One region of the Sphingomonas sp. Sph1(2015) genome, then DNA from elsewhere that is predicted to be linked to it. Evidence: riboswitches for the same ligand, from Rfam matches in the RefSeq annotation. Region 1 holds a riboswitch; each other region holds the start of a gene.
The links. Region 1 has a riboswitch for cobalamin ahead of BSZ14_RS06175 (TonB-dependent receptor). Riboswitches for the same ligand answer to the same signal wherever they lie in the genome.
Positions count from the first base shown of each region.

Region 2: linked by a shared signal. The riboswitch ahead of BSZ14_RS18080 (DUF1636 domain-containing protein) and the one ahead of BSZ14_RS06175 (TonB-dependent receptor) in region 1 are both predicted to bind cobalamin.
Region 3: linked by a shared signal. The riboswitch ahead of cobW (cobalamin biosynthesis protein CobW) and the one ahead of BSZ14_RS06175 (TonB-dependent receptor) in region 1 are both predicted to bind cobalamin.

Region 1 is NZ_MQUI01000010.1:11,076-15,311, reverse strand. Features, by position in the region: gene BSZ14_RS06180 (hypothetical protein) at 1-424, opposite strand, end outside; gene BSZ14_RS06175 (TonB-dependent receptor) at 411-2,522, opposite strand; cobalamin riboswitch at 2,754-2,977, opposite strand; gene BSZ14_RS06170 (hypothetical protein) at 3,066-3,404, shown strand; gene BSZ14_RS06165 (entericidin A/B family lipoprotein) at 3,505-3,651, opposite strand; gene BSZ14_RS06160 (hypothetical protein) at 3,715-4,236, opposite strand, start outside.
Region 2 is NZ_MQUI01000077.1:5,049-9,284, forward strand. Features, by position in the region: gene cobS (adenosylcobinamide-GDP ribazoletransferase) at 1-377, opposite strand, end outside; gene BSZ14_RS18070 (histidine phosphatase family protein) at 374-931, opposite strand; gene cobT (nicotinate-nucleotide--dimethylbenzimidazole phosphoribosyltransferase) at 928-1,938, opposite strand; gene BSZ14_RS18080 (DUF1636 domain-containing protein) at 1,935-2,342, opposite strand; cobalamin riboswitch at 2,433-2,617, opposite strand; gene fumC (class II fumarate hydratase) at 2,720-4,120, shown strand.
Region 3 is NZ_MQUI01000056.1:6,247-10,482, reverse strand. Features, by position in the region: gene cobN (cobaltochelatase subunit CobN) at 1-1,930, opposite strand, end outside; gene cobW (cobalamin biosynthesis protein CobW) at 1,936-2,973, opposite strand; cobalamin riboswitch at 3,152-3,351, opposite strand; gene BSZ14_RS16515 (HoxN/HupN/NixA family nickel/cobalt transporter) at 3,374-4,236, opposite strand, start outside.

The DNA.
Region 1 (4,236 bases):
CCGCCACCGTCCATTGATCGTCGGCGATCCGCTCGACCTGGCGAACCGGTCCGGCGAAGCGGGTCGCGACGCGTGCGGCCAGCGTCGCATCGACAGGGGCGACCGCGCCGCCCTCCGCCGACAGGATGCGGGTGTCGCCGTCAGGGCTCTCGATCCGCCAGACCGGCGCCGCGTCGCGCATTTCCAGCGTGATCCGCCGGGCATCCGGCACCATCGGAGGCTGCCCGACGCGTACCCAGTCGATCGGCTGCGCGCCCTGCCAAATCTCTGCCGGTGTGAGCGAGGGATAGGGAACATAGAGCATCACCAGCCCGCTTCCGAACCACATGGCGAAGAACAGGCAGGTGACGATCCCGACCCAGCGATGGGTGAGGAAGGCAAGCCGCAGGGCCGCCTTCCCCCAAGGCCGATCAGAACCCGGCACGAACGCCGATGTCCAGCGCACGCGGGCGGCCCAATATCCATTGCTGGTCGCCGTATGCGGTGACGGCATAGGCCTTGTCGAACAGGTTATAGACGCGCACATCGACCGCCAGATGTGGCGTCAGGGCATAGGACAGGCTCGTGTCCACCGTCGCATAACCGGGAATGCGGAATGCCTCTCCATTGTCGGAGAAGCGTCGCCCGACATAACGCAGCCCGGCGCGCGCCTGCACCTTCGCCGAGGCATCCCAGCGCAGCCAGAGATTGGCCAGCGCCTCGGGCACGTTGGGCGGAGTCCGGCCGGTATAATCGACGCCGCCGGAGCGGAAATCGTCGAACCGCGCATCCAGCAGCGTGCCGTTGGCATCGATCCCGAAGCCCTGCGGCAGATCGAACGTCACCGCAGCCTCCACGCCTTGGGAGGAGCGCTGGCCGACCTGCTCGACCGGGCTCGACAGCGTACGTTGGGCGAGCAGCCCCGTCTTGACGATGCGGTACGCCGCCAGCGTCGCGGTGCCGTGGCCGTTCGCGAAAAGCCATTTCGCCCCCGCCTCGACCTGATGGCCGCGCGCATTGCTGAACTGCACCTGCCCGGTCGACACGGTGGTCAGGGTGCCCAGCGGATCGACGCCGGTGGCATATTGGGCATAGAACGACAGGGTCGGCACCGGCTGATAGACCAGCCCCGCACGCCACGTCGCGTTGCGGAAGGTCTTTTCCAGCACGAAGCGGTCGGGCGTGGCGACGGTCCAGCGACGGACATTATCCACCTCATAGCGCACGCCGCCGACCACCGACCATTTCGGGCCGAGCGTCACCCGGTCCTCGGCAAACACCGCCAGCGCGGTGGTGCGGGTGCGGTAGCGCGGGGCGATCCCTTGCGTATCCAGGAAACGGCCGGGGTCGAAGGCGAAGGGATCGACCGCATCGACCTGTCCGACCGAGTCGAAGTCGTTCTCATGGGTGAAGCGGACCAGATTGGCATCCACCCCGACGACCAGCGCATTGGCAACGCCGGGTGCGATCCCGGTGCGCCACGTCGCGCTGGCCTGATCGCCCCATTGGGTCAGGTCATGACGGATGCCGTAATTGCTGCTCCGCCGGATCGTCCCCGGCGTGCCGGTCGATCCGTCCGCGCACGCGCCACTCGCACCCACCCAGCAATAGCTTTCCAGATTGCGCCAGAAACGGTCGCTGGTCAGCAGATAGGCAATGTTGGACAGACTGACCGAGGCGCTCGGCATCCAGTCCACCCGGATCGAGGCGCGGTCGTCGCGGAACCGCATCCGCCCATCGCCGACATTATAGTTGCGATCCCGCACCCGTAGATCGAGCCGCCCGTCGATCAGCGGGGTGCCGAAATAGGCCATGGGCCGCTGATCGCCATGATCGCCGCGAACCGTTACCGCCAGCGTCGAGGTCGGCGTCCAGCGCAGCGTGCCCGACAGCGCGACACTCTCCGACCGGCCCCGGTCGACATAACCGTCCGACCGGCGATAGCTGGCATCCACACGGTAGCCGAGCGTCGGGGTCAGCGGCCCGCCCAGCCCGGCGGCGGCACGAAAGCTATCCTGTGCGCCATAGCCGATCTCGGCCTGGCCATGGGTCTGGGCGGTCGGCGCGCGCATCACGACATTCACCGCGCCGCCCAGCGCGCCCTGCCCGTAGAGGACTGAGGCGGGACCGCCCAGCACGTCGATCCGCTCGACCATCCAGGGGTCGGTCGGAAAGGTGATCGTCCCCGCCGCCGGGAACAGCCGCACGCCATCGACCAGTTGCAGCACCGATCCCTGCCCCGAAAAGCCCCGCGCGGCGAGCGCGGTGCCGCCATTGCCCGGATCGGCGACGCTAGACAGGCCGGGCGCGCGCGTCTCCGCCTCGACGATCGACAAGTCGCCGCGCGCACGGATCGTCCCGCCATCGAGCGAAGCGATGCTCGCAGGCGTCTCCAGCGGTGTCAGGCCCAGGCGACTGCCGGTGGCATTGGGCGTGTCGAGCGCCTGTTTCCCCCGCGTGCCGATCACCAGCACGGTGGCATTGCCCCCCTGCTCCTCGGCCTTTTGCGCCCTTGCCTCGGTCGCCCCCAGCAGAAGCGCCACGCCACCCCACAGGACCAGAGGAACCTGTCCGAATCTGTTATGATATATCATTTTATTACTCATAGCGCCTTGTCGCGAACAAGCCGAGGCCTTCCGATCGTTGCCGAACGGCCGGGTGCCCAGCGTGCGGCACGCCGTTTTCCGCATTCCACAGGGCCACCCATGCGCCTCCGCCACTTATGGCGTCGCTCGTCGGAACAGACCTAGCCTCGACCATCCCCTGGACCGGGCATGAGCGACCTGACGCCGGCAGGTCTCCTGGCTCACGGGTCATCGCGGACGAATGCGCCTTCCCAGGTTGCCCCAGTGGCTGGATCGCCCGAAAAGGCCGATCCGTGCATCACCGCTCACCGCTTACAGTTGCAGGGACAGCCGCGGATTTGGGGAGCCAAGCCCCCTCACCGTGTTCCCTTTTAATCTCCCTTGTCGGGAGAACCGGCGCGATCATATCGCCGGATCATTCCGGCGTCGTATCGCTAAGCCGAGGTCGAAGCGGGCGTCAAGCGGGATGAGGTCGCGGCGTCCTTGCGCTATGGCGGCGGCATGGCACGCAGGAACCGTTATCTGATCGCGACGATGCCCGATGGCTATGTGAAGACGATCGGCCCGACATCGCAGCCCTTTACCCACTATTGGCGGATCGTCGCCGATCTGGGCGGCGGCAAGACCGAAGTGTTCTGGGGCCACGCCAAGTCGCGCAAGGCGGCGATGGCAAACGATGCCGCCATGGCACAGGCGGTGCGGCAGCGGGGTTGGGTGGGGTATCGGTTCGAGGTGGTCGAACTGGTCGAGGCGGATGAGGCGCCGGAGGGGCAAAGAAAATCCTCCCCGGTACGGGGAGGGGGACCGCCGCGCAGCGGTGGTGGAGGGGGGATGCGGTAAAGGGCGCACCTCGCGGCACGCCCCCTCCACCATGCTTCGCATGGTCCCCCTCCCCGTTCCGGGGAGGATTGGCAGGGACTCACGCCCCTGCCCGGTCCCGTTACTTCTTCGGCTTGTCCTGGCCCGAGGCGTCGGACACGGCCGCACCGGCCGAGCGCAGGTCGCGGCCCGCGCCGTTCACGGTGTTGCAGGCCGACAGGGTCAGCACGGCGAACAGGGTAGCACCCAGAGCGATCTTCCTGGTCATGACGATCTCCTCTTCCAAAAAAGGGGGGGCGGCGGGCCTGATACGCTGGCCCGCCGCGGGCACTCAGCGCAGACGACGGCGGCTGGCCGCCGTTGCACCAAAGGCGGAGGCACCGGCACCGATCAGCAGCGCAAGCACCAGGATGAACGAGGTCTTCGCACCGGCCCCGGCGGCGGCATCGGCGGCCTGCTTGGCCTGGGCGACGGCTTCGTTCTTGGTCTGGACGAAATCGGCCTTGGCCTGATTCACCTGGGCCTGGGCCTGGTCACGGCTGATCTTGCGCTGCGCGGCGACGATGTCGACCACGCGCGATTCGGCCCGTGCGCCATCCGCACCACCACGCGCCATGGCGGGCAGTTGCTTGGCGATTTCCTTCTGCGCCTGTTCCGGGGTCATCTGCGCCGGATCGGCGGGCGTGTCGGTCAGATACTTGGCGGCCTCGGCACGCACGTCGGTTTCATCGACACCGGCAACCTGCGCCACCTTGGGAGCAGCGGCGCCCACGGTCGAACCGGCGGCCCCCGCGACCGAACCCAGGGTACGGAACGCACCACCGATGATCCCGCCGACCGCCGAGGTCAGCAG
Region 2 (4,236 bases), on a different contig from region 1:
CGGTGGAGCAGCACCAGCTTGGCGGTCAACTGCATTGCCAGCGCGACCACGCCGAAACTCCCGATATGCGGATCGGCCATCACCGCCAGCAGCCGCGACCGATCGCCATGCGCCGCGCCCAGCCCGTCGGACAGGTCGGCCAGCCCGTCCAGATGCAGCGCTCCCGTCGCCCAGACCCAGGCGACCAGTGCCGCCAGCGCGCCCGTCCACGGGTCGACCAGCGCGCCCAGCCAGCCCGCCCCGGCCACGATCACCCCGATGACCAGCCCCGCAACCGGGTAGAGCCGGATGGCCTGCGCAAAATTCGCTTCGTCCGCCTCGACGCGCGGCATGGGCAGTCGGGTGAGGAAGCCCAGCGCGACGATCAGCGCCTTCATGCCGTCACCAGCCCCGTCACCTGCGCGCTGCGGGGCGCACCGTCCCACACCTCCAGCGTGACCAGCGCCGCATAGGGCAGCGCGAACGACCAGCACGCACGCAGATCGAACCCGCACAGCACATGCAGGGCCGCGCGGATCGCGCCGCCATGGGTGACGACCAGTGTCGGCTCGGGCGGCAGGTCGGCAATGGCCGCCCGCACCCGGGCAACCAGATTGGACCAACGCTCACCACCCGGCGGGGGCGCGGTATCGGGATCGTCCCAGAAGCGGGCCAGCGCCTTCGGGGCGATCTCGGCCGCCGCCAGTCCGTCCCAGTCCCCGAAATCCAGCTCCCGCCAGCGCGGATCGATCTCGGTCGGACCGATTGCCTCGGCACAGGCCCGCGCGCGCGACAGGTCGGAGGCTATGCGGCGGGTGACGTCCAGCCCGCCCGCCCGCGCGACACAGGCTGCGATGCCCCCGGGCGTGGCGGGGCTGTCGGTTCGCCCGAGCATCCGCCCCGTCAGTTCGGGCTCGCCGTGACGCAGCAGATGGAGACGAAAGCCGGTCACGCGCCCGAGATGCCCGCCTCGGCAAAGGTCGCCATGCCGTCATGCGCCGCGATGGCTGCACGGATGACCTGCACCGCCACCGCCGCGCCGCTCGCCTCGCCCAGCCGCATGGCGAGCGACAGGATCGGCTCGAGTCCCAGCCGCGCGAGCAGCAGGACATGGCCCGGCTCGGCCGAGCAATGGCCCGACAGGCAATGCGCGCTGATCGCCGGATTGGCATGGGCCAGCGGTGCGATGGCGGCGGTGCCGATAAAGCCGTCGAGCACCACCGGGATCCGCTTGTGGCGTGCGGCCAGCACCGCGCCCGCCATGCCTGCGATCTCGCGCCCGCCCAGACGGCGCAGGATCTCGAAGGCGCTGGTCAGATGCTCCCGGTGCAGTGCGAGTCCCTCGGCCACCACCCAGGCCTTGCGCTGAACGCCCTCGGCATCGATGCCGGTGCCCGGCCCGACCCACAAGGCGGGTGCTCCCCCGAAACTGGCGGCGGCCAGCGCGGCGGCGGCGGTGCTGTTGCCGATTCCCATCTCGCCCAGCACGAGCAGGTCGGCATCACCCACCGCCTCGGCACCGGCGGACAGCGCGGCCAGGCATTCCTCCTCGGTCATGGCGGGCGCGGCGGTGAAGTCGGCGGTCGGTCGGTCGAGGTCGAGCGGCACCACGGCCAGTTCCAGCCCCGCCGCCGCCGCCAGTGCGTTGATCGCGGCCCCCCCGGCGGCGAAATTGGCGACCATCTGCACCGTCACCTCAGCCGGAAAGGCGCTGACGCCGCGCGCGGTGACGCCGTGATTCCCTGCGAAGATGACCGCACGGCCGCGCTCGATCCGGGGCCGCTCGACGCCCTGCCATCCGGCGAGGAAGATCGCGATGTCCTCCAGGCGGCCCAGCGAGCCCGGCGGCTTGGTCAACTGCCCCTGCCGCGCGGTCGCGGCGGCGCGTGCCTGGTCGTCGGGCTGGGGCAGGGTGGCGAGCGCGGTCTCGAACGCGGCGATGGTGGGGAAGTCGCTCATTCGACGACATATCCTTCGGGGGGCGTGCGGGTCAGGAAATGGCCTTTCACCCCTTGCGGCCATTGCTTGTAGGGCACCTGTCCCCAGTCGCTGTCGGCATAGGCGCGGGCATAGTCCAATATGGCGCGCGCGGCGTCGTCATCGGGGGTGAACTTCCCCATGACGTATCCGACCTTGCCGGGGCAGCGTAAGTGGACGGTACAGAAGGACTGGCAGGCGAAGAGGCAGGGCATCTCCTCGACCGCGACATCCGCATAGGCGGGGTCGGAGGCCTGCACCCGGCGCAGCGCCTCGACCAGCAGCGCGCCGCCGCGCTGGCCGTCTTCGTTCTCGCGCACCTCGTCGGACAGGCGGCAGGTGTTGCAGGCGACCACGGCGGGGCCGTTCGCGGCGGGCTTCAGCATGAAATCGGCTTGTACATCGGGCAAGTCTCCAAAGGCGCTGTCGCCGCGCGAGGGGAAAGCCCCGTTTCGTCCGGTACACCCTGACCAGCCGAAGGACGACCGCGACGGGCAGGTCTCATGGCTCGCGGGTCGGGGCCGGTCCGCCGCCTTCTCGGGCATTACCCCAATGGCGTCGTGGCGGGCGGCTCGCCGCTTACAGTTGCAGGGGCAGCCGGGGTGTCGCACCCCATTCCCTTTTCATCCTCTTTCGAGGAACCTGTCGCGAGGGCGGCGATAGGCGGGTGGGGGGCGGGTGGCAAGCATTCTGCCCTCCTCTGTCGACGACATGACGACTATGTAACGGGGAACCCCTGACCCCATCGGTGAGTCCCTGTCGCATGACCCAGAACGCCACCACCCGCACCGAAATCGACTCGATCGGCCCGATCGAAGTCCCCGCCAGCGCCTATTGGGGCGCACAGACCGAGCGCAGCCTGGAGAATTTCCCGTTCGGGCCACGCGAGCAGATGCCGATCGGCATCGTCCATGCGCTGGCCATCGTGAAGAAGGCGGCGGCGCGGATCAATCGCGGCCATGGCCTGGCGGCGGACAAGGCCGATGCGATCGAGGCGGCGGCGCAGGAGGTGATCGACGGGCGGCATGACGACCAGTTCCCGCTGGTCATCTGGCAGACCGGATCGGGCACCCAGTCCAACATGAACGCCAATGAGGTGATCGCGGGCCGCGCCAACGAGATGCTGGCGGGTGAGCGCGGCGGCAAGTCGCCGGTCCACCCCAATGACGATGTCAATCGCGGCCAGTCGTCCAACGACACCTTCCCGACCGCGCTGCATGTCGCCGCCGCGATTGCCGTGACGAAGCAGCTTTTCCCCGCGCTCGACCGGCTCCACGCCGCGCTGGAGGCCAAGGCGAAGGAGTGGGACTCCATCGTGAAGATCGGCCGCACCCATTTGCAGGACGCGACGCCGCTGACCCTGGGCCAGGAATTCTCGGGCTATGTGCAACAGCTCTCCAATGCCCGCGACCGGATCGAGGGGACGCTCCACCGCAATATCCTGCCGCTGGCGCAGGGGGGCACGGCGGTCGGGACCGGACTGAACGCGCCGAACGGCTTTGCCGAGGCGATCGCGGCGGAGATCGCCGAGGCGACCGGCCTCGACTTCGTGACCGCGCCCAACAAGTTCGAGGCGCTGGCGAGTAATGACGGGCTGGTCGACCTGCATGGCACGCTGAACGTGCTGGCGGTGGCGCTGACCAAGATCGCCAACGACATCCGCCTGCTGGGCTCCGGCCCGCGCTCGGGGCTGGGCGAGCTGGAACTGCCTGCCAACGAGCCGGGCAGCTCGATCATGCCGGGCAAGGTCAACCCGACCCAGTGCGAGATGCTGACCATGGTCGCCGCACAGGTCATCGGCAACAATGCCGCAGTCACGGTCGGCGGCCTGCAGGGCCATCTGGAGCTGAACGTCTTCAAGCCGCTGATCGGCGCGAACGTGCTGCGCTCGATCCATTTGCTGGCGGTCGGCATGGAGAGCTTTGCCGAGCGCACGGTCGAGGGGATGACGGTCAATCGCGACCGGATCACCGATTTGCTCGACCGCTCGCTGATGCTGGTGACGGCGCTGGCGCCCGAGATCGGGTACGACAACGCCGCCAGGATCGCGAAGCACGCGCATCAGAAGGGGCAGACGCTGAAGGAGGCCGGGCTGGAACTGGGGCTGGTCGACGAGGCGACCTTCGACCGGGTGGTGCGGCCGGAGTTGATGCTGGGGCGGTGAGATTGGGGTTAAGCCTGTTTACCCCCGCTCCGTTCAGCCTGAGCGAAGTCGAAGGCCAAGGGGATGCATCAGCCAAGCCGCGATAGCGGGGCGTGCGCTTCGACTTCGCTCAGCGC
Region 3 (4,236 bases), on a different contig from region 1:
CGGTCTGCGCCTGCACCAGCGCCGGAGGGACATGGCCGATCGTCACCGCGCCGATGCGTCTTTTGGCCTGTGCCGCCTCGCCCGGATCGTTGACGATGAAGGGATAGAGGACCGGCCAGTCGCGGGTCAGCGCCTCGGGCCAACAGGCGTCGGACAGCGCGACCGCCTTGCCGGGCAGCCACTCCAGCGTGCCATGCGCGCCGACATGGACCAGCGCGTCGATCCCCTGCGCGCGGAGCCAGAGATAGAAGGCGACATAGGAATGGCGCGGGCAGCGCGAGAGGTCGTGATACTCCTCGGCCCGCCCGTCCCGCCGCCCGCGTTCGGGCTGGAGCGCGACGATCGCCTTGCCGAGCGTCAGCGCAGGGAAATGGAACGCGTCACCCTCGACCAGCGGGTCGTCCTCGACCGCGCCCCAGCTTTCCAGCAGGTCGGCGCGCAAGGGTTCTGGCAAGGTGGCGAGCGCCTCGCCATAGGCCGCGACGGGCCAAGTCACGCGATTCTCAAGCAGCGTCTGGGGCAAGTCGGACGGACACGCCACATCATAACCGGCCTCGCCCAGATCGCCGAGGATCGCCGCCGTCGAGGCGAAGCCGTCCAGCCCGACCGCATGCGCCGCCTGCCAGTTCTTGCCCGGATAGGTGGACAGCAGGATCGCCAGCCGCCGCTCGGCCACCGGGGTCGCCGCCAGCCTTGCCCAGCCTGCCACCTTGTCCGCCACCGCCGCGATGCGGGCGGGTTCGGCGCGGTGCAGGCGCAGGGCGATGTCGAAATCGGGATCGCGTGTCCCCGGTTGCTTGAAGCTGACCACGCCCGCGAACAGGCGGCCGTCGATCTCGGGCAGGACGACATGCATGGCCAAGTCGGCGGGCGACAGGCCGCGCGCCGACCCCGCCCAGCCCTCGCGATCGCTGGTGGCGAGCGCGACCTGAAACACCGGCACGCCCGCGCCGTCGAGCGGGGTGGTGTCGTCCTCCCCGCGTGCGGAGAAGGCGGTGGCGTTGACGATCGCGGCGGGGGCGAGGGCCGCGACCCAGCGCGCAATCCACGGGCCTGCACCCTCGGCTTTCAGCGAGGGGACGAACAGGGCGATGGGGTCGAAGCCGCGTTCGCTCAGCGCGGCGTGGAGGGCGGCGATCGGCTCCAGGTCGGCGGCGGCGAGATAGGCGCGGTAGAAGGTTATCAGGATGCGGGGGCGGGTTGCGATCAACAGGGCGGCGGCGGGGCACGACGGACCCGCCGGGGACCAGCCTCCGACGAGTGCCACTTGGGGAGAGGGCCCTCCCCCATCCCAGTTGTGGGTGAACAATGCCCCGCATTGTTCAGGCCATGCCGGGGGCATGGCCGACCCACAACTCGCCTGCGGGAGGGGCGTGCTTGTGGTAAGCGCTGGCTTGAAAAGCCCCTCTCCCGGCAGGGGGAGGGGTTGGGGAGGGGCAAGAGCCACAGACGGCAACGCCGCGATTTCGCCCAAAGCCATCGCCACCGCATCGGCCCCACCCGCGTCGCACAGCGCCCCCAACCGCCGCACCACCGCCTCGTCGACGGTGGACGCCGCCATCAACCGACGATCCTCGCGCCCGTCCGCCGCCAGTACGACAAGCGCGATTCCCCGCTCGCGCGCCAGCCGCTCGACCTCGCGCAGACCGTATTCCCAGTACCCCGCCCCGCCGATCAGCCGGATCAGGATCGCCTTTGCGTGAACCAGGGTCTGCTCGACATAGGTGTCGACCGACAGCGGGTGGACCAACGCCGCCAGATTGGCGAGCCGCAGCGACCAGGGGAATCCCCCCGCCCGCCAGCCCGCCGCAAAGGCGCTCAGGTCGCTGTCGGAGAAGGACAGCACGACCACGTCACCGGGGCGCTGCCCCAGATCCTGCGGAACCGCCTGTTCCTCCAGCCCATGGCTCTCGCGAAAGACGAGATGCACTGGTCTTAGCCCTTCAGTACGGCCTCGATCGCAGGCCGGTCGATCCGGTCATGCTCGGCAATGACGACCAGCTGGGTGCCGCGCGGCTCGCCCGCGCCCCAGGGACGGTCGTAGCTAGTGCGCACCCGGCGACCGACCGCCTGGACGAGCAGCCGCATCGGCTTGCCCGCGACGGCGGCATAACCCTTCACGCGCAGGATATCCTGCTGCTCGGCCAGCGTCACGATCCGGGCGGCGATCGTCTCGGGGCTGTCCACCTCGCCCAGCATCACCGAGATGCTGTCGAAATCGTCATGCTCGTGATCGTCCGCGCCGTCATGGTGCGAGGGGCGCGCGGCGATGTCGTCCTCGGCGGCGGCCTCCAGACCCAGCACGATCTCGGCCGAGACGATGCCGTCGACCGCCTCGACCATGGGGAGCGGGCGCGGGGCCTCGGTGGCGATGATGGCGCGCGCCTTGGCGACGCCTTCCGGCCCGGCGAGGTCCGCCTTGGTCAGCAGGACGATATCGGCGCAGGCCAGCTGGTCCTCGAACACCTCCGACAGTGGCGTTTCATGGTCGAGGCTGGGATCGGCGGCGCGCTGGGCCTCGACCGCGTCGAGATCGGGGGCGAAGCGACCCGCCGCGACGGCCTCCGCATCGGCCAGCGCCACCACGCCGTCGACGGTGATGCGCGAGCGGATGGCGGGCCAGTCGAACGCCTTCAGCAGCGGCTTGGGCAGCGCGAGCCCCGACGTCTCGATCAGGATGTGATCGGGGCGCGGCTCCATCGCCAGCAGCTTTTCGACCGTGGGGATGAAGTCGTCGGCGACCGTGCAGCAGATGCAGCCATTGGCCAGCTCGACGATATTCTCCGCCGGGCAGTCGGGGATGGCGCAGGATTGCAGGATATCGCCATCGACGCCCAGCGTGCCGAACTCATTGACGACCACCGCCAGGCGACGCCCCCCGGCGTTGCGGATCAGGTGGCTGATGAGCGTGGTCTTGCCCGCGCCCAGAAAGCCGGTGACGATGGTGACGGGGACCTTGGACAGGTCACGCATGATATTTCTCCAACGCGCCGGACGAGCGAAAGCGAGACGGGGCGGATCGCCGGAGCGGTGACGGACGGGCGCGAAGTTGCGTCCGCCCCGCTGATCGGCGACCGATGCGGCCCCGGCCGCATGGCTTCGTCGCTCCCCGACGGAGAACCGTGCCCCGACCACCCCCTGGGTCCAGGCAAGAGCGACCATGACGCCGGCAGGTCTCCTGGCTCACGGGTCAAAGCAAAGGGATGCGCCTTCCCGGATCACTCCAGTGGCCGTGCCCTCATGGGAGCACCAGCATCGCTCGCTCGCCGCTTACAGTTGCAGGGACAGCCGGGGATTTGCACCCCATTCCCGTTTGAAGCCCTTGCGGGCACCGGCGCGATCTTCGGGCGCTTTCGCCCCCGATATGCGGCATTTATCCCGCCGCGCCGGGCTTTGCAATTCGCGCCTCCATCGCGGCGAACCCGCGCCAGCGATAGAGGAGGAAACTCGCGCCCCAGCAGACCACGAACAACCCGACAATGGCAAAGCCCAGCACGTTGAAATGCTCGGACAGCGCCGCCGCATAACGGAACGGCCCCGCCGTCCAGCCGAACCGCTCGGCCAGCAACGCGGTCGCCTGGATACCGCCGATCACCAGCGCGACCAGCGCGGAGACCAAGGTGATCGTCATGTTGTAGTAGAGCTTGCGCAGCGGGTGCATGAACGCCCATTCATAGGCACCCAGCATCACCAGCCCATCGGCGGTGTCGATCAGCGCCATGCCGACCGCGAACAGGACGGGGAACACCAGGATCGTCGCCAGCGACACGCCGTCCGCCGCGTGCGACCCCGACAGCCCCAATATCGCGACCTCGGTCGCGGTGTCGAAGCCCAGCCCGAACAGGAAGCCCAGCGGCGCCATGTGCCAGCTGCGCCGGATCAGCCGGAACAGCGGCCGGAACAGGCGGGACAAAGGTCCCTGCCCCGAAAACAGCATATCCGCATCCGCCTCGGCCATCGGCTCGCCGCGCGCGACGCGGCGGAAGCGGGTCCAGACATCGCGCAGGATGATCAGGTTCATGATCGCGATGGCGAACAGGAAGCTGGCCGAGACGATGGTGGCGATCGTCCCGCCGCTCTGCCCGAACGCCTCGAAGTCGGACAGGGTGCTCGCCGCCAGCGCGACCGTGGTCGCCGCGATCAGCACGATGGCGGAATGGCCGATCGCGAACCACAGGCCGACCGCGATGGGCCGCTGGCCGTCCTGCATCAGCTTGCGGGTCACATTGTCGATCG